Regions from separate parts of the Dryocola baronae genome, predicted to be linked through region 1. Evidence: predicted binding sites of a transcription regulator. Region 1 holds the regulator's gene; each other region holds the start of a gene.
What was found. The regulator CRP, encoded in region 1, controls carbon source genes, mostly activating them, when cyclic AMP is high. The targets are predictions, from matches to a motif close to ATGTGANNNNNNTCACAT.
Positions count from the first base shown of each region.

Region 2: the regulator CRP is predicted to act here: its motif matches at 4,073-4,090, upstream of serA (phosphoglycerate dehydrogenase).
Region 3: the regulator CRP is predicted to act here: its motif matches at 4,114-4,131, upstream of serC (3-phosphoserine/phosphohydroxythreonine transaminase).

Region 1 covers NZ_JBINNY010000001.1:4,627,405-4,638,137, forward strand. The annotation lists gene kefB (glutathione-regulated potassium-efflux system protein KefB) at 1-501, opposite strand, end outside; gene kefG (glutathione-regulated potassium-efflux system ancillary protein KefG) at 501-1,052, opposite strand; gene ACSPHG_RS21970 (ABC transporter ATP-binding protein) at 1,178-3,082, shown strand; gene ACSPHG_RS21975 (LysE family translocator) at 3,233-3,832, opposite strand; gene ACSPHG_RS21980 (hydrolase) at 3,894-4,910, shown strand; gene ACSPHG_RS21985 (YheU family protein) at 4,912-5,130, shown strand; gene ACSPHG_RS21990 (phosphoribulokinase) at 5,236-6,105, shown strand; gene ACSPHG_RS21995 (OsmC family protein) at 6,134-6,538, opposite strand; gene crp (cAMP-activated global transcriptional regulator CRP) at 6,853-7,485, shown strand; gene ACSPHG_RS22005 (YccS/YhfK family putative transporter) at 7,677-9,758, shown strand; gene argD (bifunctional acetylornithine/succinyldiaminopimelate transaminase) at 9,801-10,733, opposite strand, start outside.
Region 2 covers NZ_JBINNY010000001.1:832,138-842,870, forward strand. The annotation lists gene ACSPHG_RS03845 (small-conductance mechanosensitive channel MscS) at 1-494, shown strand, start outside; gene argO (arginine exporter ArgO) at 629-1,264, shown strand; gene ACSPHG_RS03855 (oxidative stress defense protein) at 1,371-2,105, shown strand; gene argP (DNA-binding transcriptional regulator ArgP) at 2,279-3,178, opposite strand; gene rpiA (ribose-5-phosphate isomerase RpiA) at 3,344-4,003, shown strand; gene serA (phosphoglycerate dehydrogenase) at 4,275-5,513, shown strand; gene ACSPHG_RS03875 (5-formyltetrahydrofolate cyclo-ligase) at 5,647-6,258, opposite strand; RNA gene ssrS (6S RNA) at 6,282-6,465, opposite strand; gene zapA (cell division protein ZapA) at 6,507-6,836, opposite strand; gene ACSPHG_RS03890 (YecA/YgfB family protein) at 7,002-7,580, shown strand; gene pepP (Xaa-Pro aminopeptidase) at 7,605-8,921, shown strand; gene ubiH (2-octaprenyl-6-methoxyphenyl hydroxylase) at 8,918-10,096, shown strand; gene ubiI (FAD-dependent 2-octaprenylphenol hydroxylase) at 10,109-10,733, shown strand, end outside.
Region 3 covers NZ_JBINNY010000001.1:3,223,649-3,234,381, reverse strand. The annotation lists gene pflB (formate C-acetyltransferase) at 1-162, opposite strand, end outside; gene focA (formate transporter FocA) at 216-1,073, opposite strand; gene ycaO (30S ribosomal protein S12 methylthiotransferase accessory factor YcaO) at 1,474-3,237, opposite strand; gene ACSPHG_RS15425 (DUF421 domain-containing protein) at 3,376-4,068, shown strand; gene serC (3-phosphoserine/phosphohydroxythreonine transaminase) at 4,229-5,314, shown strand; gene aroA (3-phosphoshikimate 1-carboxyvinyltransferase) at 5,394-6,677, shown strand; gene cmk ((d)CMP kinase) at 6,874-7,554, shown strand; gene rpsA (30S ribosomal protein S1) at 7,756-9,429, shown strand; gene ihfB (integration host factor subunit beta) at 9,520-9,807, shown strand; gene ACSPHG_RS15395 (ComEC family protein) at 10,011-10,733, shown strand, end outside.

The DNA of each region.
Region 1 (10,733 bases):
AACCAGAGCAAGCGCAGGAATAACCGCCAGGTCCTGAAACAGCAGAACGGAAAAGCCGAGCTGCCCCGCTTCGTTGCGGTTCATGCCCTTGTCGCGCATCAACTGCAATGCCATCGCCGTTGAGGACATCGCCAGCCCAATACCGCCAATCACCGCCGCCTGCCAGGAAAACTTCGTCAGGATGAGAAGCCCCGCAAGAATGGCCGCGCTGAGAAGAACCTGCGCCGCGCCGACGCCAAAAATAGAGCGTCTAAGCTCCCAAAGCTTTGCCGGATTCAGCTCAAGCCCGATGATAAACATCAGGAAAACCACGCCCAGCTCGGAAAAATGCAGGATCTCGTCCACGTCGCTAATAAAGGCCAGGCCCCACGGGCCGATGGCAATACCCGCCAGCAAATAGCCAAGCACCGCGCCGATGCCCAGCCTGGCGGCAATCGGCACCGCGACCACCGCCGCAAACAGGAACAGCACGCCGGCGAGCAGCAAATCAGAACCTTCCATCAGCGTCCTCCCGGCGGTAACGGTGAAGCGAGCCATTCGCCATAGGCTTTGGCGTGGCTTGCCAGCTCAAGGGGAGACTGCCGACGCGCCCAGTAAACGATAATCGGGTTCATCCAGTGCATGCGGCACATGGCCGCCGTTAGCTCAAAGGGCCGAAGAATATCGGTCAGCGGGAAACGGTTAAAACCATCGTGGCGATACGCACCCTCCGGCTCGCCGGTGGTGATAACGCTACGCCAGTACTTTCCCGCGAGAGCCGTGCCTCCGACGCCGCTGGCAAAGCCACGGCTTAACACGCGGTCGAGCCACTCTTTAAGTAGCGCCGGGCAGCTATAGGTATAAAGCGGGTGTTGGAAGACGATGACATCGTGCTCGAGCAGTAATGCCTGTTCGTGGTAAATATCGATAAAAAAGTCGGGATAGTGCGCATAAAGATCGTGCACGGTGACATTTTCAAGCTGCTGAGCCGGTTGGAGCAAAACCCGGTTCGCGACCGAGTCCTGTGATTCCGGATGGGCATACAGCAGCAAAACTTTCGGCGGCTGCGACATCATTACCCTCCAGGGCGTCGTCATAGTGATTTTTTTGGGCTACCATGCAGCCCGACGCGGTGCCCTAAGCATCACGTTACCTTAATATAATGACAATTTAACATACTCTGAACATACGGCGCTTTATGATTGTTTTCTCCTCGTTACAAATTCGTCGCGGCACCCGCGTTCTGTTGGATAACGCCACCGCCACCATTAACCCAGGCCAGAAAGTCGGTCTCGTGGGTAAAAACGGCTGCGGAAAATCCACGCTGCTGGCGCTATTAAAGAACGAGATAAGCGCCGATGGCGGCAGTATGACCTTCCCGGCTAACTGGGCGCTGGCCTGGGTTAACCAGGAAACCCCGGCGCTTGAAATGCCGGCCATTGAATACGTGATCGACGGCGATCGTGAATTCCGCCAGCTTGAGACCGAACTCGCGCAGGCCAACGAACGCAACGACGGGCACGCCATCGCGCTCGTTCACGGCAAGCTTGATGCGGTCGACGCGTGGACTATCCGCTCCCGCGCCTCAAGCCTGCTGCACGGGCTGGGCTTTAGCAACGAACAGCTTGAACGCCCGGTCAGCGACTTCTCCGGCGGCTGGCGTATGCGTCTCAACCTTGCGCAGGCGCTGATCTGCCGTTCGGACCTCCTGCTGCTTGATGAACCGACCAACCACCTGGACCTGGACGCGGTGATCTGGCTGGAACGCTGGCTGAAGAACTATCCCGGCACGCTGATCCTTATCTCGCACGACCGTGACTTCCTCGATCCGGTGGTCGGCAAAATCATTCATATCGAACAGCAAAGCATGTTCGAGTACACCGGCAACTACTCCTCGTTCGAAGGACAGCGCGCGACGCGCCTCGCCCAGCAGCAGTCGATGTATGAAAGCCAGCAGGAACGCGTGGCGCATCTGCAAAGCTTTATCGACCGCTTCAAAGCAAAAGCCTCCAAGGCGAAGCAGGCACAAAGCCGCGTCAAAATGCTCGAACGCATGGAGCTGATTGCCCCGGCGCACGTCGATAACCCGTTCCACTTTAGCTTCCGCGCGCCGGAAAGCCTGCCGAACCCGCTGCTGCGTATGGAAAAGGTCAGCGCGGGCTACGGCGATCGCGTGATACTCAACTCCATCAAGCTGAACCTGGTGCCCGGATCGCGCATTGGCCTTTTGGGCCGCAACGGCGCGGGTAAATCCACCTTAATCAAGCTGCTGGCCGGTGAACTGGCCCCGCTGCAGGGGGATATTGGCCTCGCAAAAGGCATCAAGCTTGGCTACTTCGCCCAGCATCAGCTCGAATACCTTCGCGCGGATGAATCGCCGCTTCAGCACCTGGCGCGCATTGCGCCGAAAGAGCTGGAACAGCAGCTGCGCGATTATCTCGGCGGCTTTGGCTTCCAGGGCGATAAGGTCACCGAGCAAACGGCGCGCTTCTCCGGCGGCGAAAAAGCCCGCCTGGTGCTGGCGCTCGTCGTCTGGCAGCGCCCTAACCTGCTGCTGCTCGATGAACCCACCAACCACCTGGATCTCGACATGCGTCAGGCGCTGACCGAAGCGCTGATTGATTTCGAAGGCGCGCTGGTCGTGGTTTCGCACGACCGTCATCTGCTGCGTTCCACCACCGACGATCTCTACCTTGTCCACGATCAGAAGGTCGAAGCCTTCGACGGCGATCTGGAAGACTACCAGCAGTGGCTCAGCGACCTGCAAAAGCAGGACAACCAGCAGGAAGACGGCGCGAAAGACAACGTCAACAGCGCGCAGGCGCGTAAAGACCAGAAGCGCCGCGAAGCAGAGCTGCGCACGCAAACCCAGCCGCTGCGTAAACAAATCACCCAGCTTGAAAAGCAGATGGAAAAGCTGAACGCGCAGCTTGCTGAAGTTGAAGAGAAGCTGGCTGACAGCGCCATTTACGATCAAAGCCGCAAAGCTGAGATGACCGAATGCCTGCAAACCCAGGTGAAGGTGAAATCGGCGCTGGAAGAGTGTGAAATGGAGTGGCTGGACGCGCACGAACAGCTTGAGCAAATGATGCAGTCCGAATAACGCCATCCGACATTTTTGGTGGATAGCGCTAACGCTTATCCACCCTACGATTCGCGAATAGGTCGGGTAAGGCGCTATCGCTTATCTTCGCTACGGTTCGCATGTAGGTCGGGTAAGGCGTAAGCCGCCACCCGACAAATAACGCGCGGGCTAACGCCAGATCAGCAGCACGCAGGCGGCGGTTAGCAGGCCCATAAATACGTTAAAAATCGCCCAAGCGCGGCGGCTGCGCAGCAGCTTGCCTATCAGGCTGCCGAAGGCAATCCAGATAACGCCTGCCACAATATTCACCAGCGCAATGCCGATGCTGATTAGCACCACCGAATGCAGATACTGTGAACCCGCAAGGCTGAAGCTCGCTACCGCACCCAGCGCCATGAGCCACGCTTTTGGGTTGATGACCTGAAGCAGGCCGCCCTGCCAGAAGGGAATAGGCGCAGGCGGCGGGGAATCGGTTTCTAAACGCTCGTAGCTCGCCGTACCAATTTTCCAGGCCAGCCACAAAAGATAAATGCTCCCGGCAATCTTGAGGATAAGGTGCAGGGCGGGGTAAATCAGAATCAGGCTGCCCACGCCGCAGGCCACCAGCAGCAGGATGCACTGCATGCCGAGCATGATGCCAATCATCAGCGGCAGGCTGCGGATAAAACCGTAATTAGCCCCTGATGAGGTAAGTAACGTATTATTGGGGCCAGGGGTAATCGCTGCCACCCAAAGAAAGCCGAGCATTGAGAAAAAAAGCGTTTCCATGAAAGGGGTGCTCCACACCCAAAGAATTGATTAGCAAACTAAATGAAACTAACAGTGTGATATGGATCAGACAAGTCCTGCAGAATTGAATTTTAATCATGATGACGGCCAGCAATTCCGCCCTATGCGCGGAATGAGTAACCCTCACCTGCAAACCATGTTGCCGCGTGTTATCCGCCGTCGAGTCAAATTTAAGCCCCACTGGCAGCGTCTTGATATGCCGGACGGGGATTTTGTCGATCTCGCGTGGAGCGAAGACCCGCGCCTGGCGGCGCATAAGCCGCGCCTGGTGGTCTTTCACGGTCTGGAAGGCAGCCTGCACAGCCCCTACGCACACGGCCTGATCGAGGCCGCGCAGAATCGCGGCTGGCTGGGCGTGGTGATGCACTTCCGGGGATGCAGCGGCGTACCAAACCGCATGAAGCGCATCTACCACTCCGGCGAAACCGAGGACGGCACCTACTTCCTCAGCTGGCTGAACCAGCGCTATGGCGAAGTGCCAACGGCGGCGGTCGGCTTCTCGCTGGGGGGCAACATGCTGGCCTGCCTGATGGCAAAACAGGGAGCGGACTGCACCCTAAAAGCCGGCGTCGTTGTCTCCGCGCCGCTGATGCTCGAGCAGTGCTGCTATCACATGGAGCAAGGCTTCTCGCGGTTCTACCAGCGCTATCTTCTCAACCTGCTGAAAAAGAACGCCGCGCGCAAGCTGCGCAGCTATCCCGGCACGCTGCCGGTGGACTTAAGGCAGCTCAAGGGCGTGCGCCGCATCCGCGAGTTTGACGATCTTATCACCTCCAAAATCCACGGCTTTGCCGACGCGCTGGACTATTATCGCCAGTGCAGCGCCATGCCGCTGCTGCCGGACATCGCCAAGCCGACGCTCATCATCCACGCCAAAGACGATCCCTTTATGGATCACCACGTCATTCCTGATAAAGCATCGTTACCCGCAAATATTGAATATCAGCTCACAAGCCACGGCGGACACGTCGGCTTTGTGGGCGGCACGCTGCGCAAACCGGAAATGTGGCTCGAGCAGCGTATCCCTGACTGGTTAACAAGATATCTGGACAACTGAGATGATTATTCCCTGGCAAGACATTGACGCCGAGACCCTCGACAATCTCATCGAATCCTTTGTATTACGCGAAGGTACAGATTATGGTGAACAAGAGCGCTCGCTGTCGCAGAAGGTTGCCGACGTGAAGCGACAGCTACAAAGCGGCGAAGCGGTGCTGGTGTGGTCAGAGCTGCATGAGACGGTAAATATCATGCCTCGCGGGCAGTTTCGCGGCTAATCTAAAGCAATAAAATCATCTTCAGGCCCTTCGTCGGGTGGATACGTGCATTCGCCATCCACCCGCTGTGACAGTCCCTTCGAATATCCATGGAGTTGTTGCCTTATGTCAGCCAAACATCCGGTTATTGCCGTCACGGGTTCCAGCGGTGCAGGAACGACCACCACAAGCCTTGCGTTTCGTAAGATATTTCAACAGCTCAACCTGCGCGCCGCCGAAGTCGAAGGCGACAGCTTCCATCGCTATACCCGCCCAGAAATGGACATGGCGATTCGTAAAGCGCGCGACCTGGGCCGTCACATCAGCTATTTCGGGCCAGAGGCCAATGACTTCGGGCTGCTCGAGCAGACGTTTGCCGAATACGGGCGCAGCGGCCAGGGGAAATCCCGCAAGTATCTCCACACCTATGACGAAGCCGTGCCGTGGAACCAAATCCCCGGGACTTTCACGCCCTGGCAGCCGCTGCCTGAACCTACAGACGTGCTGTTTTACGAAGGGCTGCACGGCGGTGTGGTCACCCCGCAGCACGACGTAGCCAACTATGTGGATTTGCTGGTCGGCGTGGTGCCCATCGTTAACCTGGAGTGGATTCAGAAGCTGGTGCGCGACACCAGCGAACGCGGCCATTCACGGGAGGCGGTGATGGATTCCGTGGTCAGATCGATGGATGACTACATCAACTTTATTACGCCGCAGTTTTCCCGCACCCATATCAACTTCCAGCGCGTCCCGACGGTAGACACCTCTAACCCGTTTGCCGCGCGCGGCATTCCGTCGCTGGACGAAAGCTTCGTTGTGATTCACTTCCGCGGGCTGGATAACATCGACTTCCCGTACCTGCTGGCGATGCTGCAAGGCTCTTTCATTTCACACATCAATACGTTGGTGGTGCCGGGGGGCAAAATGGGGCTGGCAATGGAGCTGATAATGACGCCGCTGGTGCAACGGCTGGCGGAAGGCAGAAAAGTCGTTTAGGGCGGCAAAATACCGCCCAGGACACGTATTACAGTTCAATCACTTCATAGCTGTGCGTGATGTTTGCGGCTTTCTCAAGCATCAACGCCACCGAGCAATACTTCTCCGCCGACAGGTCGACGGCGCGGGACACGGCATTGTCCTTCAGATCTTTGCCGGTCACGATGAAATGCAGATTGATGTGGGTGAACAGGCGCGGCGCTTCTTCGCGGCGCTCGGAGGTCAGCTTCACTTCGCAATCCGTCACGTTATGGCGGCCTTTTTGCAAAATAGACACCACATCAATGGCGCTACAGCCGCCGACCGACATCAGGACCATCTCCATCGGGCTGGGTGCTTTATCGCCTGAATTTCCGTCCATCAGGATCTGGTGACCCGACGCCGATTCGCCCAGGAAAGTTAACCCCTCAACCCATTTAACTCGTGCCTGCATTTTGCTTACTCCTGTTAAGAAATTTCCTTCCAGAGTACGCGGATGCAGCAATTGTCGCAACGGAAGGCGACCTGCGTCATGCTGAAACGAGACAATAGGAGACACTTGCCAAAAGCTATGCTAAAACAATCCGGATGCTACATTCGATACATTGACGTGATGTATGTATGCATTGGACATCACTAATTACAGGCGGCAAGATTGACTTGCTGGCCATTTCCCCCAGGTGGGAAATATTCTAACGATTGCAACGCCGGGCAGGAGGTTTTGCATCCTGTCTTTGGTAGCCAGTTTATAACAGAGGATAACCGCGCATGGTGCTTGGCAAACCGCAAACAGACCCGACTCTCGAATGGTTCTTGTCCCATTGCCACATTCATAAGTATCCATCGAAGAGCACGCTGATTCACCAGGGTGAAAAAGCAGAGACGCTGTACTACATCGTCAAAGGCTCCGTGGCCGTGCTGATCAAAGATGAAGAGGGCAAGGAAATGATCCTCTCCTATCTGAACCAGGGTGACTTCATCGGTGAATTAGGCCTGTTTGAAGAAGGCCAGGAGCGCAGTGCCTGGGTTCGCGCGAAAACCGCGTGCGAAGTGGCTGAAATTTCCTATAAAAAATTCCGCCAGCTTATCCAGGTTAACCCAGACATCCTGATGCGCCTCTCTTCCCAGATGGCCCGTCGCCTGCAGGTCACGTCAGAGAAAGTGGGCAACCTTGCCTTCCTCGACGTAACCGGCCGTATCGCTCAAACGCTGCTGAACCTTGCGAAACAGCCAGACGCCATGACCCACCCGGACGGTATGCAGATTAAAATCACCCGCCAGGAAATCGGTCAGATCGTGGGTTGCTCCCGTGAAACCGTAGGCCGCATTCTGAAAATGCTGGAAGATCAAAATCTGATCTCCGCGCACGGTAAAACGATCGTCGTTTACGGTACTCGTTAATTTCCGTTTCCAAAAAGGCGTATCGCTTCGGCAATACGCCTTTTTTGTCTCTAAAACTCCCTTTGCCCGCTCTAAATAATTCGAGTTACAGGTCGGCGGCAAGGGAGGGAGTCCCCAGGAGCTTACTCCAGTAAGTGACCGGGGCGAGTGAGTGCAGCCAACACCCCTGTAACTTGAAGTATGACGAGTCTATGTGGCGCCGACTTATTTATCATCCTGAGGTTAACTACGCACTGCGTCAGACGCTGGTGTTATGTTTACCCGTGGCCGTCGGCCTGGTGCTGGGCAGCCTGCAAAACGGCCTGCTTTTCTCGTTAGTTCCCGCCTGCTGCAACATTGCTGGCCTGGACACCCCCCATCGACGCTTCTTCAAGCGGCTGATTATCGGCGGCAGCCTGTTTGCGCTCAGCAGCCTGATCATGCAGCTTCTTCTGCTCTACACCTCGATCCCGCTGCCCATAATTCTGATGGTGATGGCGCTGATGCTCGGGGTAACCGCGGAAATCAGCGCCCTGCACGCCCGCCTGCTCCCCGCCTCGCTGATTGCGGCGATCTTCACCCTCAGCATGGCCGGGAACATGCCTATCTGGAAACCGATGCTGCTGTATGTTTCCGGCACCATCTGGTACGGCGTCTTTAACTGGTTCTGGTTCTGGATGTGGCGCGAGCAGCCGCTTCGCGAATCCCTGAGCCTGCTCTACCGCCAGCTTGCCGAATACTGCGAAGCAAAATACGGCATGCTGACGCAGCACACCGATCCGGAAAAGGCGCTGCCCCCGCTGCTGGCCCGCCAGCAAAAAGCCGTCGATCTGATTACCGTCTGCTATCAGCAGCTGCACATGCTGGCGGCTAACCAGCAGAACGGCTACAAACGCCTGCTGCGCGCTTTCCAGGTGGCGCTCGACCTCCAGGAGCACATCTCCGTCAGCCTGCACCAGCCCGAAGAGGTGCAGAAACTCGTTGAACAAAGCCACGCCGAAGCGGTGATCCGCTGGAACGCGCAAACCATCGCGTCTCGCCTGCGCGTGCTGGCGGACGACATCCTTTATCACCGCTACCCCAGACGCTTTGATATGGATAAACAGATCGCGGCGCTGGAAAAAATCGCCCGCCAAAACCCGGACAACCCGGTCGGGCAATTCTGCCACTACCACTTCAGCCGTATCGCGCGCGTGCTGCGCACCCAGCGCCCTTTATACGTCCGCGATCTGATGGAAGATCGCCAGCGCCGCCTGCCGCTGTGGCCCGCGCTAAAAAGCTATCTCTCCTTCAAATCGGCGGCGCTGCGCAACGCCGCACGGCTGGGCGTCATGCTCACCGTCGCCAGCCTGCTGGGCGCATCTTTACATCTGCCCAAGCCCTACTGGATCCTGATGACCATCATGTTCGTCACGCAAAACGGCTATGGCGCGACGCGCGTGCGGATTCTGCACCGTTCGGCGGGCACCATGGCGGGCCTGACGATTGCCGGGATCACTCTCCACTTCCACGTTCCGGAAAGCTACACGCTGGTGGCGATGCTGCTCATTACGCTGGTGAGCTACCTGTTTATCCGCAAAAGCTACGGCTGGGCCACCATCGGCTTTACCGTCACCGCGGTATACACGCTGCAGCTGATTACGCTTAGCGCCGAGCAATACATCGTGCCGCGTCTGATCGATACCCTGCTCGGCTGCCTGATTGCCTTTGGCGGCATGATCTGGCTGTGGCCGCAGTGGCAAAGCGGCCTGCTGCGCCAGAACGCCCACGACGCGCTGGAAACCGACCAGGAAGCAATACGGCTGATCCTAAGCCACGACCCGCAGCCGACGCCGCTGGCCTGGCAGCGCATGAAGGTCAACCAGGCGCACAACGCGTTGTTTAACTCGCTCAACCAGGCGATGCAGGAGCCGGGCTTCAACTCGCACTATCTGGATGACATGAAGCTATGGGTGACGCACAGCCAGTTTATCGTCGAGCATATCAACGCGATGACGACGCTTGCCCGCGAGCACAATATGCTGACGCCGGACCTGGCGCAGCGCTACCTGCAAGCCTGTGAAGTCGCGCTGCAAAGGTGCCAGCAGCGTCTGGAATATGACGGACCGGGGGAAACGAAAGACGCGGTGATTCTGGATTCAGAGGCGCTGCCGACCGGGCCGCTAAGCACGATGGAACAGCATTTACAGCGGGTTCTGGGGCACCTCAACACCATGCACACCATTTCGTCAGTGGCATGGCGTCAGCGCCCGCATCATGGCATTTGGCTCAGCAGACGCTTGCGACGTTCGTAGGGTGGATAAGCGGCAGCGCCATCCACCGAATTCCGCAAATATCTACCCTTTAACAATCTTCGCGACGGCGCTCGCAAAACGCTGCATACCCTCGGCAATATCCGCCTCTTCAACGATAAGCGACGGCGCGAAGCGCATCACGTCCGGCCCCGCGTTCAGCACCATAACGCCTTCCTGTGCGGCTGCATAAAGGAACTCACGCGCGCGGCCCTTGTACTGCGGCTTAAGCTCCGCGCCAATCAGCAGGCCCATGCCGCGAATATCGCTGAACACGTCGTATTCTTTGTCGATCTGCTGCAAATGCTCAACGAACTTTTCGCGTTTTGCCGTTACGCCTTTCAGCACTTCCGGCGTATTGATGATATCAAAGGCCGCACCCGCCACCGCGCAGGCCAGCGGGTTGCCGCCGTAGGTGGAACCGTGCGTCCCGACGTGGAAAGCTGAAGCAATCTCCTGCGTAGTCAGCATGACGCTTACCGGGAATCCGCCGCCGAGGGCTTTGGCGCTGGTCAGAATGTCCGGCGTCACGCCGTAGTGCATGTAGGCAAACAGCTCGCCGATACGGCCCATGCCGCACTGCACTTCGTCGAACACCAGCAGCGCTTTGTGCTCGTCGCACAGCGCGCGCAATCCCTTGAGGAATTCCGGCGTAGCGGCGGTGACGCCACCTTCGCCCTGAATAGGCTCCACGACGACCGCACAGGTATGGTCGTCCATCACGGCTTTCACCGCGTGAAGATCGTTAAACGGAACGTGGATGATGTCGGCGGGCTTGGGGCCAAAGCCGTCGGAATACTTGGGCTGTCCACCCACCGAAACGGTAAACAGCGAGCGGCCGTGGAAGGCGTTATGGAAAGCGATAATCTTGGTTTTATACGGGCTGTGGCGGGTGGACGCATAGTAGCGCGCCAGCTTAAAGGCGGTTTCGTTGGCCTCGGTGCCGGAGTTCATAAACAGGACGCGCTCGGCAAAGGT
Region 2 (10,733 bases), 3.8 Mb from region 1:
TGCTGGTGACCTTCCGTCCGTTCCGCGCGGGTGAGTATGTTGACCTTGGAGGTATCGCAGGCACCGTGCTTAGCGTGCAGATTTTCTCCACCACGCTGCGTACCGCAGACGGCAAAATCGTCGTGGTGCCAAACGGTAAAATCATCGCTGGCAACATTATCAACTTCTCCCGCGAGCCGGTTCGCCGTAACGAATTTATCATCGGCGTGGCCTACGACGCGGACATCGACCAGGTTAAAGAGATCCTGACCAACATCATCAATAGCGATGAGCGCATCCTGAAAGATCGTGAAATGACGGTGCGCTTGAACGAGCTGGGTGCGTCTTCGGTGAACTTTGTGGTGCGCGTCTGGAGCAACAGCGGCGACCTGCAAAACGTCTACTGGGACGTGCTCGAACGCGTTAAGAAAGAGTTCGATGCGGCCGGCATCAGCATTCCTTATCCGCAGATGGACGTGAATTTCAAACGCGTCAAAGAAGCGACTCAGGAATAATCCCCGCAGGCCAGCTTCGGCTGGCCCTGTTCTTATTAGTCGTACTTATTAACCATTAAAATTATCCATTTCCTCTAATAATTTTTCCGTCTTACACTCCTCTTCAATTGCTTAACAAAGAAGAGCGAATCATCGTGTTATCTTACTATTTTCAAGGGCTTGCACTGGGTGCGGCCATGATCCTTCCGCTGGGCCCGCAAAACGCGTTTGTGATGAACCAGGGCATTCGCCGCCAGTACCATTTGATGATTGCCACGCTGTGCGCGCTGAGCGACGTGGTGCTGATCTGCGGCGGAATTTTCGGCGGCAGCGCCATTCTGATGCAGTCGCCGTGGCTGCTGGCTATCGTCACCTGGGGCGGCGTGGCGTTTCTGCTGTGGTACGGCTGGGGCGCGCTGCGCACCGCGATGAGCAGCAGCGTGGAGCTGGCGTCGGCGGAGGTGATGAAGCAGGGGCGCTGGAGAATCATCGCGACCATGCTCGCCGTCACCTGGCTTAATCCGCACGTTTACCTCGATACCTTTGTGGTGCTGGGGAGCCTGGGCGGACAGCTGGCCGACGATCCGAAGCGCTGGTTCGCGCTGGGCACGGTGAGCGCGTCAATCCTGTGGTTCTACGGGCTGGCGATCCTGGCCGCCTGGCTGGCCCCGCGTTTACGTACCGCGAAAGCACAGCGCATTATCAACGGTCTGGTCGGCCTGGTGATGTGGTTTATCGCCTCGCAGCTGGCGTGGGACGGGGTGCAGCACATCGCGGCGCTGGTGCGCTAATTAGCCTAAATCCGATAGACAACGTGCTGAACCAGGCTATGCTTGCTGCCAAACGACCGCGTTTTCGTAACGTGATGACAGTGGAACATAGCATGGAGAAATTACAGTGAAGTTTAAAACCCTGGCATTAGCCGCTTTAGTAGGATTTGGCTCGGTTCCGGCGCTGGCAGACGAACTGCCTAATGGTCCGCATGTTGTCACGTCCGGTACCGCAAGCGTTGACGCCGTTCCTGATATCGCAACGCTCGCCATCGAAGTTAACGTCTCTGCTAAAGACGCGGCCTCGGCTAAGAAACAGGCTGACGACCGCGTTGCACAGTACCTGACCTTCCTGCAGCAAAGCGGCGTTGAGAAGAAAGACATCAACGCTGCCAACCTGCGTACCCAGCCGGAATATGAGTACCTGAAAGACGGCAAAACCCAGCTGAAAGGCTACCGCGCCGTGCGTCAGGTTGAAGTGACGCTGCGCAAGCTCGACAAAATGAACGAGCTGCTCGACGGCGCGCTGAAGTCTGGCCTGAACGAAATTCGTTCCGTGTCGCTGGGCGTTGCGCATCCGGAAGAGTACAAAGACAAGGCGCGTAAAGCTGCCATCGACGACGCAAGCCGTCAGGCGAAGCTGTTAGCCGAAGGCTTCAACAGCAAGCTGGGGCCGGTTTACAGCGTGCGCTACCACGTTTCAAACTACCAGCCAGCGCCGATGGTGCGGATGATGAAAGCCGATGCCGCAGCGCCGGTTTCCGCCGACGATACCTACGATCAGCAGACCATCCAGTTTGACGATCAGGTAGACGTGGTGTTCGAGCTGGAACGCAATCAGAGCCAGCCGGCGCAGCAGTAGTTAGCAATTGGTGGATGGCGCTTACGCTTATCCACCCTACAAATGCGTTATCCGTAGGTCGGATAAGCATTAGCGTCGTACGACAAAGCCGCCCGACAAATGCGTCACCCGTAGGTCGGATAAGCGTTAGCGCCATCCGACAAAAAAGCCCGCTACGATGAGCGGGCTTTTTGCTATTCGGCGTCCTGGCGCAGGACCCGGTGTCCATACTCCAACAGCGCGTCCGTGACGTTGCGCATCATGCGGCTTTCTGGCGCGAACCGGTGCCAGTACAGCATACGGCGCTGCATCAGCCCCGGCGTCAGGTCAATAAGCTCGCCGCTGTTCAGCTCTCTTTCAATTTGCAGGTGCGGGATCATGCAGCAGGTGGTGCCCTGACGCGCCAGCTGTACGAAGGCTTCCGACGAGTTAACGATGTGGCACGGCACGCTGCCCGGCGACAGGTCGAAATTCTGCTGTAAGAAGGCCTGGTGCATATCGTCCAGATGGTCAAAGGCGACCGCTGGGGCTTTAAGCAGCGCCGAGCGCGTCACGCCGTTCGGGAAGTAGCGTGCGGCAAAATCCTTCGAGCCGACGAACAGATAGTCCAGCGCGCCCAGGCGATCGACCAGGCAGCTCGGCAGCGGCTGCGGTTGAATCGAAACCGCGCCAACCACTTCGCCACGACGTAGGCGTTCCTGGGTGCGGGTTTCGTCTTCGACCTGCAAATTCAGGCGGATAGGGGAGTCGGCCAGCACGGGAGCCAGCGCGGGCAGCAGCCAGGTTGCCAGACTGTCGGCGTTGACGGCCAGCGACAGCAGCAGCGGGGTGGAGCCGGTTTGCTCGTCGCCCAGCCACTCCTCTTCAAGCAGCTCAACCTGGCGCAGCAGGGCGAGCAGCTTCTGCCCCTGCTCGGTAGGACGCGGTGGCACGGTGCGCACCAACAATGGCTGGCCGAACATATTTTCCAGCTGCTTGATGCGCTGTGAAACCGCTGACTGAGTGATGCACAGCTTCTGCGCCGCGCGCTCAAATCCTCGTTCACGTATCACTGCATCCAGCGCCTGTAGCGTTCTGTAGTCCGGGCGTTTCATTGTTGTTGCTAACTCCTGTTTTCGTTATGCCAGCACTATGACATAAATTTGTGACCAATCCAGACCAAATCCACAAAGATCGGATGAGTTCGGCCATTCTCGGGGACTTTCCCCGTGGGCTTGCTCTATAATGCGCGTCAGTTTTCACAGCACAGGCAATTAACCATGACGCAGGATGAACTGAAAAAAGCAGTCGGATGGGCAGCACTCCAGTACGTGCAGCCGGGCACCATTGTTGGCGTGGGCACCGGCTCTACCGCCGCACACTTTATTGATGCTCTGGGCACCATCAAACACCAGATTGATGGCGCGGTATCCAGCTCCGACGCTTCCACCGCCAAACTGAAAAGCCTCGGCATCACCGTGTTCGATCTCAATGAAGTGGATTCCCTCGGCATCTACGTTGACGGCGCGGACGAGATCAACTGGCAGATGCAGATGATCAAAGGCGGCGGCGCGGCGCTGACTCGCGAAAAGATCATTGCCTCGGTGGCGGACAAGTTTATCTGCATCGCGGATGCGTCCAAGCAGGTTGATATCCTCGGTAACTTCCCGCTGCCGGTTGAAGTGATTCCGATGGCGCGCAGCTGCGTGGCTCGCGAACTGGTGAAGCTGGGTGGCCGTCCGGAATACCGTCAGGGCGTCGTGACCGATAACGGCAACATTATCCTGGACGTTTATGGCCTGAGCATCATCGACCCGATCGCGCTGGAAAATGCGATCAACGGCCTGCCGGGCGTGGTAACCGTCGGCCTGTTTGCCAACCGTGGCGCGGACGTCGCGCTGATCGGCACCGCTGACGGCGTGAAAACCATCGTTAAATGATCTGACCGGGGCGTCTTGTGCGCCCCAAAAAGCCGTATAAAAAATGACAAATTATTTTAACGGTAATTTTGGTGACATATGTCACATTCCTGTAAAGCACCTGTGATTCATTCCTGCTTCTCAATCCCAGCCAGCATTTTGTTCTGACTCCCCGTTTTTTCGCGCCTTCCGCCCCCGCTTGCGCGCAATCGTTTATATTGCCCCAGGCGTAAATTTTGATATTTTGACAGAAGGGTAACTTATACACAGAACAGATAAACAGGGTCGGGAAATGGCAAAAGTATCACTGGAGAAAGACAAAATTAAATTCCTGCTGGTGGAAGGCGTACACCAGAAAGCGGTCGAGAACCTTCGCGCGGCAGGCTATACCAACATCGAGTATCACAAAGGCGCGCTGGACAGCGACGCGCTGAAAGAAGCCATTCGTGATGCCCATTTCATCGGCTTGCGTTCCCGTACCAACCTGACGGCAGATATCCTCGCTTCGGCGGAGAAACTGGTCGCCGTCGGCTGCTTCTGTATCGGCACCAACCAGGTTGACCTTGACGCTGCGGCAAAACGCGGCGTGCCGGTGTTCAACGCACCTTTCTCCAACACCCGTTCCGTTGCGGAGCTGGTTATCGGCCAGCTGCTTCTGCTGCTGCGCGGCATTCCGGAAGCGAACGCCAAGGCGCACCGCGGCGTGTGGAACAAGCTGGCCGTCGGCTCGTATGAAGCGCGCGGTAAAAAACTCGGTATTATCGGCTACGGCCACATTGGCACTCAGCTAGGGATCCTTGCGGAAGCGCTGGGCATGCACGTTTACTTCTACGATATCGAAAACAAGCTGCCGCTGGGCAACGCGACGCAGGTTCAGCACCTGTCCGACCTGCTCAATATGAGCGACGTGGTCAGCCTGCACGTGCCGGAAAACGCTTCTACCAAAAACATGATTGGCGCGAACGAGCTGGCGCTGATGAAGCCCGGCTCGCTGCTGATCAACGACGCGCGCGGCACGGTGGTTGATATCCCGGCGCTGTGCGATGCGCTGGCACGTAAGCATCTGGCAGGGGCGGCAATCGACGTATTCCCAACCGAGCCTGCGACCAACAGCGATCCGTTCACCTCCCCGCTGTGCGAATTTGATAACGTGATCCTGACGCCGCACATCGGCGGTTCTACCCAGGAAGCGCAGGAAAACATCGGCCTGGAAGTGGCGGGCAAGCTGGCGAAGTACTCCGACAACGGCTCAACGCTGTCTGCGGTAAACTTCCCGGAAGTTTCCCTGCCGCTGCACGGCGGCACCACCAGCCGTCTGCTGCACATCCACGAAAACCGCCCGGGCATCCTGACCGCGCTGAACCAGATTTTTGCCGAGCAGGGGATCAACATCGCCGCGCAGTTCCTGCAAACGACGCCGCATATGGGCTACGTAGTAATTGATATCGATGCTGAGGAAGACGTTGCCGAAGCGGCGCTGAAATCAATGAAGGCGATTCCGGGGACTATCCGCGCGCGTCTGCTTTACTAAGCTATTTTGAAATGTCGGATGGCGCTGCGCTTATCCGACCTACTACCAGGCTGAATGTCAGGGGGCGCTAAGCTTACCCGACCAACAACAACTTACGTGTAAGGTGGATAAGCGAACGCGCCATCCACCGTTTTTACCACTCCCAAATCTTTGACGGCGTCACCACCGCGGGCAGCGGAATATCCCACTCTTCGGCTGGTAACGTCGGCACCCGCTGGCAATCGTGGGCCAGGCCTACCGGCCACAGGCCATGCTGTCGCCAGTTCTGTAATGTCCTGTCGTAGAACCCACCGCCCATTCCCAGACGCTGCCCCTGTTCATCAAAGGCGACCAGCGGCGTAATCAGTACGTCCAGCCCGTCCAGCGGCAGAACGTTGCGCACGTCGAGCTTCGGTTCAAAGATTTTCAGACGATTCATCACCAGATGGCTGTCGCGGTCGTAGCGCAGAAACAGCAGGCTGCCCCTGGTAAACGGGTGAAGCACCGGCAGGTAAACGGACTTCCCGGCCTGCCACAAAGCGTGGATCAGCGGGCGCGTATCCAGCTCGCCGTCAAACGACAAAAATACCGCAACCGTGGAGGCTTTCACCACCGGCGGATACGCCAGCATGCGTGAAGCGGCCTGTTCGGCAAAGGTTTGTTGTTGTGTATCGGTAAGAGCTCGGCGACGCTGCCGGATGGTCTGACGAATTTCAGTGCGAAGTGTAGAAACCGAAGAAGGTAGTGCTTGGGAAATGGCTGTCATACGTGATGACCAGGTAGAAAGAGGGAATCTCCGAGATGCCGCCGCAGGCTGTAACCCTTGAACCCTTGGTTCAAGGTGAATGTAGCGTCACTGTCTTAAGGCTTCTCGGACGAACCGAGCATGCTCACCGACGGTGGAGCACCACATTCTTGTGGTATGAAATATCGGCTCAGGGGACTGGCCCGCTTGCAAACATCTCAGAGAAATTTGGACTTCACAGTTACTCTACCATAGACAACTGCGAAGCGTTATTCAAAATTTGGACCCTGTCTATCTGTTATGCGACCTTGCTCAAGTAACGCCTGTTCAATGGTCTGCTGTAACATTTTGATGCGCTGCTCCATGTTGGCAGCGTAATCACGGGTTTTCGATTTTTCCTGAGCTAACTCGTAGCAAATGTTCAGCGCTGCGATGAAAACTAACTGCTCAGTATTTGTGACTCTAGTGCGAACTTTTAAATCTTGCAACCGCTGATCTAGCTCAACCGCGGCCTGATTCAACGCATCCTGTTGTTCAGGCGGACAATTCACGCGCAATGAACGACCGAAAATTTGGATATCGACTGGTTGTGCAGACATGCCACCTTCCTGCTGTTAACTCGCCTGCCTGTCGCAACCTGTTCCAGGCCACGAAAGGGGCGTCACTATAGCTACCCCGTTATGAAGATACAAGCCCTTTTCTGGTGCCTCGGAGTCCCTGGTGGTAGCATAACATGAACTATCCCTGCCAACGATGACGAATGCATGTCTATACAGAACGCTATGCCAGGCTACGACGCCGTAAGCCAACTTTTGAACCAACAGGGCGTGGGGCTGACCCCTGCGGAAATGCACGGCTTAATCAGCGGCATGCTATGCGGTGGCAACAAAGACACCAGCTGGCAGCCGCTGCTGCATGACCTGACAAACGAAGGCCTGGCCTTCAGCCAGAACCTCGCCGATTCCCTGCGCGAAATGCATGGCGCAACGGGCGATGCGCTGGAAGACGACGGCTTCCTGTTCCAGCTCTATCTGCCGGACGGCGACGACACCACGGTGTTTGACCGTGCGGACGCGCTGGCAGGCTGGGTGAACCACTTCCTGCTTGGCCTCGGCGTAACCCAGCCTAAGCTTGATAAGGTGACCGGCGAAACGGGCGAAGCCATCGACGATCTGCGCAACATTGCCCAGCTAGGCTATGACGAAGACGAAGATCAGGAAGAGCTGGAAATGTCGCTGGAGGAGATTATCGAGTACGTGCGCGTTGCAGCACTGCTGTGCCACGACACCTTTACTCGTCCGCAGCCAACCGCGCCAGAAGTGCGCAAGCCAACGCTCCACTAAGAAAAATAAGCTTCAGGAGGTGTGATGACACAGCAGGAATTTCTTCGTCGCCGCCAGGCGCTACTGGCGAAAATGGCCCCGGCCAGCGCCGCGCTAATTTTTGCGGCTCCCGAGGCTACCCGCAGCGCGGACAGCGAATACCCGTACCGCCAGAACAGCGATTTCTGGTACTTCACCGGCTTCAACGAGCCGGAAGCGGTGCTGGTGCTGATTAAAAGCGACGAAACCCACAACCACAGCGTGCTGTTTAACCGCCTGCGCGACAAAACCGCAGAGATCTGGTTTGGCCGCCGTCTTGGTCAGGAAGCGGCACCCGAAAAGCTGGGCGTCGACCGCGCCCTGGCCTTCTCCGAAATCGGACAACAGCTGCACCAGCTGCTGAACGGCCTGGACGTCGTCTACCACGCCCAGGGCGAATATAATTATGCAGACAGCATCGTCTTTGCTGCATTAGATAAGCTGCGCCGCGGCTCGCGTCAGAATTTATCCGCGCCTGCAACGCTGACCGACTGGCGTCCGTGGGTTCACGAGCAGCGCCTGTTCAAGTCTGAAGAAGAAATCGCCGTCATGCGCCGCGCCGGGGAAATCACCGCGCTGGCCCATACCCGCGCCATGGAAAAATGCCGCCCCGGTATGTTCGAATACCAGCTTGAAGGCGAAATCCTGCACGAGTTTAGCCGCCACGGCGCGCGCTTTCCTTCCTATAACACTATCGTTGGCAGCGGTGAAAACGGCTGCATCCTGCATTACACGGAAAACGAAAGCGCAATGCGCGACGGCGACCTGGTGCTCATTGACGCCGGGTGCGAATACAAAGGCTACGCGGGCGATATAACGCGCACCTTCCCGGTGAACGGCAGGTTTACCGCGCCGCAGCGGGCTATTTATGACATCGTTCTTGAATCCTTAGAAACCGCGCTCAAGCTTTACCGCCCCGGCACCTCGATGCAGGAAGTCACCGGCGAGGTGGTGCGTATTATGGTTACCGAGCTTGTGAAGCTTGGCATCCTGAAGGGCGAAGTGGATCCGCTGATTGCCGACAACGCGCACCGTCCGTTCTTTATGCACGGCCTGAGCCACTGGCTGGGGCTGGACGTTCACGACGTCGGTGCCTATGGGCAGGACCGTTCCCGCGTGCTTGAGCCGGGCATGGTTATCACCGTCGAGCCGGGCCTGTATATCGCGCCGGATGCCGACGTGCCCGCGCAGTACCGCGGCATCGGTATCCGTATTGAAGACGACATCCTCATCACCGCCGACGGCAACGAAAATCTGACGGCAGGCGTAGTGAAATCCGCCGATGAAATCGAAGCCCTGATGGCGGCGGCGCGTCAGCTATGAGCGTGATCATCGTCGGCGGCGGCATGACCGGCGCAACGCTTGCGCTGGCTATCTCACACATGACCGGCGGCAAGCTGCCGGTGCATCTGGTCGAGGCGACCGCGCCAGATTCCACCCAGCATCCGGGCTTTGACGCCCGCGCCATCGCACTGGCGCAGGGCACCTGCCAGCAGCTCACCCATATCGGCGTCTGGCCTGCGATATCATCCTGCGCGACGGCGATTACTTCCGTTCACGTCAGCGATCGCGGCCATGCCGGATTCGTGACGCTCGAGGCGGAAGACTATCAAATCGGCGCGTTAGGGCAGGTCGTAGAGCTGCATGATGTCGGGCAGCGCCTGTTTGCCCTCCTGCGTAAAGCGCCCGGCGTGACGCTGCATTGCCCCGAGCGCGTAGCCTCGTTTACCCGTTCGGCCGAGGGCGTAAGCGTCACTCTTGACAGCGGCACGATTCTGGACGGCAGGCTGCTGGTCGCGGCAGACGGCTCTCGTTCGCGCCTGGCCGCGCAGTGCGGGATCGTCTGGCAAAAAGAGGATTATCAGCAAATAGCCGTTATCGCCAACGTCACCACGGCGCTGCCGCACAACGGTCGGGCGTTCGAACGCTTCACCCAGCACGGCCCGCTGGCGATGCTGCCGATGTCCGACGGGCGCTGCTCGCTGGTCTGGTGCCATCCGCAGGATGCGCAAGCAGAGGTGGAAGGCTGGAGCGACGAGCGGTTCAGCAACGAGCTGCAGCGTGCCTTCGGCTGGCGTCTTGGGCGTATCACCCACGCGGGCAAGCGCAATATTTATCCGTTAGCGCTGACAACCGCCTCGCAGTTCATTTCGCACCGCGTGGCGCTGGTCGGCAATGCGGCGCAGACCCTGCACCCGATTGCCGGCCAGGGCTTTAACCTCGGGCTGCGCGACGTTATGTCGCTTGCGGAATCGCTGGCGGCGGCGCACCGGGCCGAACAGGATCCGGGCAGCTATCCGGTACTGGCAGAATATCAACAGCGTCGGGCGGCGGACAAAGCCGCGACCATCGGCGTCACGGACGGTCTGGTGCAGCTCTTTGCTAACCGCTGGGCACCGCTGGTCGTTGGGCGCAATCTTGGCCTGATGGCGATGGAACATTTTACTCCGGCACGCGACGTGCTGGCACAGCGCACCCTCGGTTGGGTTGCGCGCTAAAGGAGAGTCAATTTGCAAAGCGTTGATGTGGCGATTGTTGGTGGTGGCATGGTCGGTCTGGCGGTTGCCTGTGGCCTGCAGGGTAGCGGTCTGCGCGTAGCGGTGCTGGAGAGCCATCTCCCCCAGCCGCAGGCTCAGGATGCGCCCCCGGCACTGCGCGTTTCGGCCATAAACGCTGCCAGTGAAAAGCTGCTGGCTCACCTTGGCGTCTGGCAGAACATCGTTGCCCGGCGTGCCAGCGCCTATCACGGCATGGAAGTATGGGAAAAAGACAGCTTCGGGCGCATCGCGTTTGACGACAAAACCTACGGCTTCAGCCACCTCGGGCACATTATCGAAAATTCGGTGATTCACCATGCGCTGTGGCAGCGGGCGGAACAGTGCCCGGACATTACGCTTATGGCTCCGGCTGAATTACAGCAGGTGGCGTGGGGCGAAAACGAAGCGTTTATCACCCTGAAAGACGGTGCGATGCTGACCGCGCGGCTGGTCGTCGGGGCCGATGGCGCAAACTCGTGGCTGCGCAAGCAGGCCGATATTCCGCTCACCTTCTGGGACTATCGTCACCACGCGCTGGTCGCCACTATCCGCACCGAACAGGCGCACGACGCGATTGCCCGTCAGGCTTTCCACGGCG
Region 3 (10,733 bases), 1.4 Mb from region 1:
CAGCTCGGTAGTTGCATCGGTCGCACCTGCCAGGAAGGACTCATCACCCTCGTACGGGGTGTAGTTTTTCTGAATAAAGTCACGTACGTTGACTTCATTCTGCCAGTCACCTTTAGCAAAACCTTCCCAGGCTGTGGCTAACTTTTCATTAAGCTCGGACATGTAACACCTACCTTCTAATGTGGATTTCTTATTCCCTGCATGATGGACAGCACTTAGTGCTTATCGCCACCGCGCAGATAAATTACCCAGTATGTCAACCCAACCAACAAACCACCGCCGATGATGTTCCCGATAGTTACCGGAATCAGGTTATCAGTGATGAAGTTCAGAATGGTCAGATGCGAGAAACTATCCGGAGTAGACCCAACAGCGGTCCAGAATTCCGGGCTTGCGAAATCACGTATGACGATACCCATCGGGATCATAAACATGTTTGCAATACTGTGCTCGAAGCCGCAGGCAACAAACATGGCGACCGGCAGGATCATAGCAAACATCTTGTCCATCAAACTGCGACCGGAGTAGCTCATCCAGACCGCCAGACAAACCATTAAGTTCGCAAGAATACCGAGGCACACGGCTTCGATGAACGTGTGATGCATTTTATGGTCGGCGGTTTGCAGGACATTTAGCCCCCACTGACCGTTAGCCGTCATATACATGCCTGACAGCCAAATCAGCAGTACGAACAGCAGCGCGCCAATCAGGTTACCTACGTAAACGTTAATCCAGTTACGCGCTAACTGTCCCCACGTGATGCGACCGCTCGCTTTCGCGACAACAATCAACACGGTGGAAGTGAAGAGGTCAGCACCGCAGACAACGCAGAGTATTAAACCCAGAGAGAAGCAGGTTCCGCCAATTAGTTTCGCGATACCAAACGGAATCGTTGAGGTACCGGTCGTGGCGGTGATGTAAAAGACAAAGGCAATCGAGATGAACATACCCGCGGTGATCGCTAAATAAAACGTGGTTAGCGGGTGTTTCGTTGCTTTATAGACGCCAGCATCTTCGGCAACTTTTGCCATGGCTGGTGGAAGTAATAGATCAAAAGGGTTGTCAGCTTTCACACTAACTCTCTCTTATTTATTCGGCGAGGAGATACTAACAAAGCATTATAGAGTAAAAATTGATATGGATCATATCTCGCCAAGCTTATAGACCTGAAAAAAGCAGGTGATTACCTGTTTTTCAACCTAAGTTACTGATTATCCCAATAAAAATAAAGTTTAAATATTATAAGGTAATTTGAATTTTAGTCGCTTCGCTCCTTTCCTGGGTTAATTAAAACGGAGTAATTCAAAATAATAGCAACAATATTTATAGATTAATCCCCAAATATTTCACTGGCATTTAACTGATTGGCTACATATGGAATTATTTTGACCGTAATAAAAACAAGGGGCAATTAAAATTGCCCCTTAATATAGCTCAAGCCGCGCTATTCGCGCATCCTCTGAAAAGTATCAGTTAGTTAACTTCCCAGAAACGCGCTTTAGCGCGTTGTAATTTTTCGTAAGCGGCTAACAGGGCCTGGTGCGCCGGGAAAGCCTTAAGATCGCTATCTACCGCCTGAAGGCCGTAGAAAGCAGATTCGCCGCTAAGCGCTGCACTTGCTGCTTCCACGGTTTCGGCACCATACATACGAACAAACGCGTTCAGGTATTGCAGCGGCTGGCGATCTTCTTCCAGCGCCAGTAACAGCAGGGTCTGGAGGCAGCGGTAGTAGTTTGCACGCTCAGCGCTAAAGATGGAGGCGTTGAACTCCATGGTCCATTCGGTCCAGATCAGCGCCTGGTCAAGGTCGCCACCGGCCAGCGCTAGCATTGCCTTCAATTCGCCAATCCGCAGCGTATACCAGCCGTTGTCTTTGCCTGTTGCCAGGCCAAGCAGCTCACGCACGCGGGTAAAATCATCGTGGCCTTCTTCATCAAGCTGGGAGATCAGATCCAGATAGTCCTCTTTTTCCCATTCGCTGCCGGGTAAAGCAAGAATGGTTTCACGCAGGTGATAGCCCATATTGTTGTTGGCGAGCAGCAGGTCTTCAGCAGGATAGATGTCAGACATGCCCGGAACGATGATGCGGCAGGCGTAGACGTCCAGGTGCTGGTAATCCGCGATATACACTTCCTGGTCTTCCGCGTTGAAGATAGCCATCAGCGTAGCGAACTCTTCTTCTGTGCTGCCGGAGAAGCTCCAGTCAACGAACGGGTAGTCCGCGTCCTGCTTGAACATATCCCATGAGATCAGGCCGCTTGAATCGATGAAGTGGGTTTCAAGGTTAGCGTGTTCCGCAACTTCTTCATCGTCAAAGGTCGGCGGGGTAAAGACATCCAGGTCTTTCAGGCCACGGCCCTGCAGCAGTTCGGTAACGGTACGCTCAAGCGCCACGCCGAAGTCAGGGTGCGCGCCGAAGGAAGCGAAGCAGGTGCCGTTCGCGGGGTTGAACAGCACAACGCAGATAACCGGATGCTTGCCGCCGAGCGAACCGTCGTAAGCAAAGATAGGGAAACCTTCTGCTTCGAGCTTGGCGATAGACTCCACAACGCCCGGATAACGCGCCAACACTTCCTGCGGAATCTCCGGCAGGCTGATGCTTTCAGCAATGATACGGTTTTTGATGTGTCGTTCGAACACTTCGGACAGTCCCTGAACACGGGCTTCGTTGGCGGTATTCCCGGCGGACATGCCGTTAGAAACGTAAAGGTTGCCAATGATGTTCATCGGTATATAGACGGTCTGAAGGTCGGACTGGCGGGTAAACGGTAGCGCGCAGATACCGCGTTCTTCGTTACCGGACTGCAGGTCGATAAGCATACCGGCGGTCAGTTCGTTTTCCGGATCGTAAAACGCGCGCAGGCGATCGTCGAGAATGCCAGCAGGCAGCTGTTCGTCTTCAGGGATCGGGAACCATTTCTCATTCGGATAATGCACGAACGGGCCGTTGGCGATGGTTTTCCCCAGCCAGAAATCAGCAAAGAAATAGTTGGTGGAAAGACGTTCGAAATACTCACCCAGCGCCGAGGCTAACGCTGCTTTTTTGGTGGCGCCTTTACCGTTGGTGAAGCAAAGCGCGCTGTCTTTATCACGAATATGAACCGACCAAACGTTAGGGACCGGGTTCAGCCAGGAAGCTTCTTCTATATTAAAGCCGAGATCGGTGAGCTGTTTTTGGAAGCGAGCGATGGAATCTTCCAGTGCGGCATCTTTGCCAGGAATAAAGGTTTGAGTCATGAGAGTTCACTTTTGTCGTACGCAAAGCGCGCAATGATACGGGTTTTAACAGGCCGACGCTATCGTCAGCATTATGCAGGCGAAGCTAGCATAACAGGCTATGCTTACGCTCAGTAACATACTGTTATGGTGGAGAAAATGAAGACCTTCGATTTACAACGTATGGCGTTCGACGAAATGCCGCCGGATTTTTTGTGGGAAGTCGCTGTTCGCAGCCTTTACACCTTTATATTGGTATTTCTATTTCTGAAAATTACCGGGCGACGCGGCGTACGCCAAATGTCACTCTTTGAAGTGCTGATCATCCTTACCCTCGGTTCGGCTGCGGGGGACGTTGCGTTCTATCACGATGTGCCAATGCTGCCGGTTTTCGTAGTGTTTATTACGCTTGCCTGCCTTTATCGTCTGGTCATGTGGTTGATGAGCCACAGTGAGAAGCTTGAAAAGCTTCTTGAGGGCAAACCTGCGGTAATAATAGAAGAAGGGGAGTTTGCCTGGGAGAAAATGCAGTCCCAGAACATGACCGAATTCGAATTCTTTATGGAACTGCGCCTGCGGGGTGTTGAGCACTTAGGCCAGGTGCGGTTGGCCATTCTCGAAACGAACGGGCAAATAAGCGTTTACTTCTTTCCCGATCATCTCGTTAAGCCCGGCCTGTCGATCTTGCCCGAACCTTGCACTGAGCGAGTCGTGCGAGCACCTGAAGACGCTGACTACGCGTGCATTCACTGCAGCGAAGTCGTCACCTTCAACGCGGGTGAAAAAGCCGCGTGTCCGCGCTGCGATCACCACGTCTGGATTAAGGCCTGTACCGCTACCCGCGTCACCTGATGGGGGTAAATAGTGTATTTCTTCGGCTAGCTGGTGAATTGTATTGTGTGATTTTGCGCACATTCCCGCACCATGCCGGATTAACCATTGCAGGCTCCGCAAGTGAGTGATAAAACCGATGACGCATAAAAACTTATTGCTACAAGCAGGGTGAGGGGAAATGACTCAGGTTTACAATTTTAGTTCCGGTCCAGCGATGCTGCCGGCTGAAGTGCTTCGTCGCGCGCAGCACGAACTTTGCGACTGGAATGGCTTAGGCACCTCCGTTATGGAGATTAGCCACCGTAGCAAAGAGTTTATTCAGGTAGCCGAAGAGGCTGAAAAGGATTTTCGCGATCTGCTGCAAATCCCCTCGAACTATAAAGTTTTATTCTGCCACGGCGGTGGCCGCGGCCAGTTTGCCGGTATTCCTTTAAACCTGCTTGGCGACAAGAAAACCGCGGACTATGTTGACGGCGGCTACTGGGCTAACAGCGCGGTAAAAGAAGCGCATAAATACCTCACGCCAAACGTCTTTGATGCAAAAATCACCGTTGACGGCCTGCGTGCTATCCGCCCAATGAGCGAATGGCAGGTGTCCGAAGAAAGCGCCTATCTGCACTATTGTCCGAACGAAACTATCGACGGCATCGCTATCCATGAAACGCCTGATTTCGGCAAGGCGGTGGTTACGGCAGACTTTTCTTCAACTATTTTGTCCCAGCCGTTAGACGTGAGCCGCTTTGGCGTGATCTACGCTGGCGCGCAGAAAAACATTGGCCCAGCAGGCCTTACGATCGTTATCGTGCGCGAGGATCTGCTTGGTAAAGCCCATCAGTCTTGTCCGTCGATTATCGATTACACGGTGCTAAACGATAACGACTCTATGTTTAACACGCCGCCGACCTTCGCCTGGTATCTCTCAGGCCTGGTGTTCAAATGGCTGAAAGAGCAGGGTGGCGTAGCGGCAATGGACAAAATCAACCAGGCAAAAGCAGACCTGCTTTATGGCGTGATTGATAGCAGCGATTTCTACCGCAATGATGTCGCCCCGGCTAACCGTTCCCGCATGAACGTGCCGTTCCAGCTGGCAGACAGCGGCCTGGATAAACTCTTCCTGGAAGAATCTTTTGCTGCCGGTTTGCACGCTCTGAAAGGCCACCGGGTGGTAGGCGGAATGCGCGCTTCAATCTACAACGCCATGCCGCTGGAAGGCGTTCAAGCGCTGACTGACTTTATGGTTAACTTCGAACGTCGCCACGGGTAATCTGTCGCACGTAGCTATTCTCCCCGCGGGTCGAACCTGCGGGGTATTTTCTGTTTGATTTGAGAGTATCTTCCCCATGTTGGAATCCCTGACGTTACAACCCATCGCGCTCGTCGACGGCACCATTAATCTTCCTGGCTCTAAAAGCGTCTCTAACCGTGCTTTGCTGCTGGCTGCATTGGCAAAAGGCACGACTGAACTGACCAACCTGCTGGACAGCGATGATGTTCGTCACATGCTTAACGCGCTGAAAGCTTTGGGCGTCAGCTATTCACTTTCAGAAGATCGCACACGCTGCAAAGTAACCGGCGTGGGCGGCCCGCTGGTGGCATCCGGCGATCTCGAGCTATTCCTGGGTAATGCGGGCACGGCAATGCGCCCGCTGGCCGCAGCCTTATGTCTTGGTAATAACAATATCGTGCTAACCGGCGAGCCGCGTATGAAAGAGCGCCCGATTGGCCATCTGGTCGATGCTCTTCGCCAAGGCGGCGCGCAAATTGAATATCTTGAAGAAGAAAACTATCCGCCGTTACGTTTATGCGGCGGTTTTACCGGTGGAAAAGTTGCGGTAGACGGCAGCGTATCGAGCCAATTCCTGACGGCCCTCCTGATGACCGCCCCGTTGGCGGCGAACGACACAGAAATCACTATCAAAGGTGAGCTGGTATCCAAGCCCTACATCGATATTACGCTGCACCTGATGGCAACCTTCGGCGTTAGCGTTGAAAACCGTGACTATCGTAGCTTCGTTATTCGCGGCGGCCAGAACTATCAGTCTCCTGGCGCATACCTGGTTGAAGGTGATGCTTCCTCAGCGTCCTATTTCCTTGCCGCTGGCGCAATTAAAGGGGGCACGGTGAAAGTGACCGGTATCGGCCGTAATAGCGTGCAGGGCGATATTCGTTTTGCCGATGTGCTGGAAAAAATGGGCGCTAAAATCACCTGGGGAGACGATTTTATCTCTTGTGAACGCGGCGAGCTCAACGCAATCGATATGGATATGAACCATATTCCCGACGCGGCAATGACCATCGCAACGGCGGCTCTTTTCGCAAAAGGCACTACCACGTTACGCAATATCTACAACTGGCGCGTAAAAGAAACCGACCGCCTGTCGGCGATGGCAACCGAGCTGCGTAAAGTCGGTGCCGTTGTTGAAGAGGGGGAGGATTACATCTCCGTTACGCCGCCCGTTAAGCTACAGAACGCTGAAATTGGTACCTATAACGATCACCGCATGGCGATGTGTTTTTCTCTAGTGGCATTGTCTGACACCCCGGTAACTATTCTCGACCCCAAATGTACGGCGAAAACCTTCCCGGACTATTTCGAGCAGCTCGCTCGTATCAGTACTCTCGCTTAAATTCCTGCTAACCGCATCATTCGATGCGGTTTTCTCATCTGCCTACGTTTCCTTACAACGATGTTGCGCAAATCTTCTACACTCAGCCTGTTTCCCCAGGATATTTAGCCGGAAAGATAACGGTCCGGCCGGTTGCGGCGTATAATGCGCGGCGTTCACGTTTTAGGCCCCGCGACCCAGCGAGAAGGAGAGAAAGATGACGGCACCCGCCCCGGTAATAACAATTGATGGCCCAAGCGGCGCAGGTAAGGGCACGCTGTGTAAGGCAATGGCGGAAGCATTGCAGTGGCATCTGCTCGACTCCGGCGCAATCTATCGCGTGCTGGCTTTAGCCGCGCTGCATCATCAGGTTGATGTCGCATCGGAAGAGGCGCTGGTTCCTCTGGCTGCGCACCTTGACGTGCGGTTTGTTTCCACAAACGGCAATCTGGAAGTGATTCTGGAAGGCGAAGATGTCAGCGGTGAAATCCGCACCCAGGAAGTGGCGAATGCGGCATCGCAAATCGCGGCATTTCCTCGCGTCCGCGAAGCTTTACTGCGCCGCCAGCGTGCCTTCCGTGAAGCGCCCGGCTTAATCGCCGATGGCCGAGACATGGGAACGGTGGTATTCCCGGATGCGCCGGTAAAAATATTCCTTGACGCATCCTCCGAAGAGCGTGCTCACAGGCGTATGCTACAGTTGCAGGAAAAGGGCTTTAGTGTTAACTTTGAGCGGCTTTTGGCCGAAATAAAAGAGCGCGACGATCGCGATCGTAACCGGCCCGTAGCACCGTTGGTCCCTGCGGCAGACGCTTTAGTGCTGGATTCCACCAGCATGTCGATAGACGAAGTTATCGAGCGCGCACTGGCCTACGCCCAAGAAGTGTTAGCTTCTTAACGCTATCCGAATAAGTGATGGCGTGTTTTTTGTCATATTTGTCATGATATTGCCATGGCGATATCACTACAGATCGGGTAAAATTTGCCCCCTGTAACAAGAACCCTGTCGGCATGGAGCCAATGGCGGGGTATGTGAAACAACCCCATTCGGCGGGACGCTAAATGGACGTTAAACTAAAGAACCTTGAAGATTAACAACATGACTGAATCTTTCGCTCAACTCTTTGAAGAATCCCTGAAAACAATCGAAACCCGTCCGGGTTCCATCGTTCGTGGCGTTGTAGTTGCTATCGACAAAGACGTAGTACTGGTTGACGCCGGTCTGAAATCTGAGTCTGCCATTCCGGCTGAGCAATTCAAAAACGCTGCTGGCGAACTGGAAATCCAGGTAGGCGACGAAGTTGATGTTGCTCTGGACGCAGTTGAAGATGGCTTCGGCGAAACTCTGCTGTCCCGTGAGAAAGCTAAGCGTCACGAAGCTTGGATCACGCTGGAAAAAGCTTACGAAGAAGCTGAGACTGTGGTCGGTGTTATCAACGGCAAAGTTAAAGGTGGCTTCACTGTTGAGCTGAACGGTATTCGCGCGTTCCTGCCAGGCTCCCTGGTTGACGTTCGTCCGGTTCGCGACACTCTGCACCTCGAAGGCAAAGAGCTTGAATTCAAAGTAATCAAGCTTGACCAGAAACGTAACAACGTTGTTGTTTCTCGCCGTGCTGTTATCGAATCTGAAAACAGCGCAGAACGTGATCAGCTGCTGGAAAACCTGCAGGAAGGCATGGAAGTTAAAGGTATCGTTAAGAACCTTACTGACTACGGTGCATTCGTTGATCTGGGCGGCGTTGATGGCCTGCTGCACATCACTGACATGGCATGGAAACGCGTTAAGCATCCAAGCGAAATCGTGAACGTTGGCGACGAAATCACTGTTAAAGTGCTGAAATTCGACCGTGAGCGTACTCGTGTTTCCCTGGGCCTGAAACAGCTGGGCGAAGATCCATGGGTAGCTATCGCTAAGCGTTACCCAGAAGGTACTCGTCTGACTGGCCGCGTGACCAACCTGACTGACTACGGCTGCTTCGTTGAAATCGAAGAAGGCGTTGAAGGCCTGGTGCACGTTTCCGAAATGGACTGGACCAACAAAAACATCCACCCATCCAAAGTTGTTAACGTTGGTGACGTAGTGGAAGTTATGGTTCTGGATATCGACGAAGAACGTCGTCGTATCTCCCTGGGCCTGAAACAGTGCAAAAACAACCCATGGCAGCAGTTCGCTGAGACCCACAACAAAGGCGACCGCGTTGAAGGTAAAATCAAGTCTATCACTGACTTCGGTATCTTCATCGGCCTGGACGGCGGCATCGACGGCCTGGTTCACCTGTCTGACATCTCCTGGAACGTTGCAGGCGAAGAAGCAGTACGTGAATACAAAAAAGGCGACGAAATCGCAGCTGTGGTTCTGCAGGTTGACGCAGAGCGCGAACGTATCTCCCTGGGTGTTAAACAACTCGCAGAAGATCCGTTCAACAACTACGTTGCGCTGAACAAGAAAGGTACTATCGTTACTGGTAAAGTAACGGCAGTTGACGCGAAAGGTGCTACAGTTGAATTAGCAGATGGCGTAGAAGGCTACCTGCGTGCTTCTGAAGCTTCCCGTGACCGCGTTGAAGATGCAACTCTGGTTCTGAACGTAGGCGACGACGTTGAAGCTAAATTCACCGGCGTTGATCGTAAAAACCGTGTTGTGAGCCTGTCTGTTCGTGCTAAAGACGAAGCTGACGAGAAAGATGCAATTGCGACTGTTAACAACAAACAGGAAGAAGGCAACTTCTCTAACGCAATGGCTGAAGCATTCAAAGCAGCTAAAGGCGAGTAATCGTCCGAGCGCTAAATCAGGGCGGCTACGGCCGCCCTTGTTCGATTGATAGCTGTAAGCTAATTTTCCTGAAAGGAAACCGGAGGAATCATGACCAAGTCAGAATTGATTGAAAGACTTGCAACCCAGCAATCTCATATCCCTGCTAAAGCAGTGGAAGATGCAGTGAAAGAGATGTTGGAACATATGGCCTCTACTCTTGCCCTTGGCGAGCGTATTGAAATCCGGGGTTTCGGCAGTTTCTCCTTACACTATCGCGCTCCTCGCACCGGACGTAACCCTAAGACTGGCGATAAAGTGGATCTGGAAGGTAAATACGTTCCTCACTTTAAACCAGGCAAAGAGCTACGTGACCGCGCCAATATTTACGGCAATTGAGTCCACGGATTTAAACGCCAAAAACGGTACCTACGGGTGCCGTTTTTTTATGCCTGAGATTTGGATTTGCGGCAGACCTCGCAGAGCGTTATGTAACGATGTCCCATGTTTGAGAAGTGTTGGAAACCTTCTCTAAAGCTTCATTATTTTGTGCTGACACGCCTATTCCGGCCCGTCACACTTCCTCCAACAAGGAGGTTGCTGTGATTTCTTTTCCTGCGCTTTGTATCTGCATTATCGCTGGGATATTGCCGCTGGTTTGGCTGGCGGATATTCCCAGTCTGTCGGGCATCATAATGCTCCTGGCCGTTGCGCTATGTCTTCTCGCTCCAGGTAAACAGGTTCTTCGCTATCCGGCAATAATGTTGCTAAGCCTCTGCTGGGGGTTGCTTGCGGGCAGAGAAAGCCTCGCACCTTTTGAAGTTTGGCTACAAAAACCGGTCACCGCCGACGTAGTCATTGTCAGGACCGACGGCGAAAAGAATCATGAGCTAAGGCTATTAAAGGGGCCGGAAGTTTATTTATTTCCTCCTGCAGGAGTTGTACTGCGAAACGTCTACTTACCTGGGCCCGTTTGCTCTGGTCAAAAATGGCAGATGAAACTGCGCCTTCAGCCCGTTCACGGCCAGCTCAATGAGGGAGGTTTTGATAGCCAGCGCTACGCCCTGGCGCAGCATCTACCGCTTCGTGGTCGGGTGATTGAGGCAAAGCAGCTAAGCGAGCAATGCTCGTTGCGCGCAAGGTGGATGGACGCTGTTCAGAAGAACACACAATCCTTGCCGTGGGGGGGAATTATCGAGGCGCTGGCGTTCGGCGAGCGAAGTAATATCACCAGCGAAGCCAAAGATATTTTGAGGAAAACCGGAACGGCACACCTGATGGCTATCTCCGGTTTACATATCTCTCTTGCGGCAGGTATTGGATGG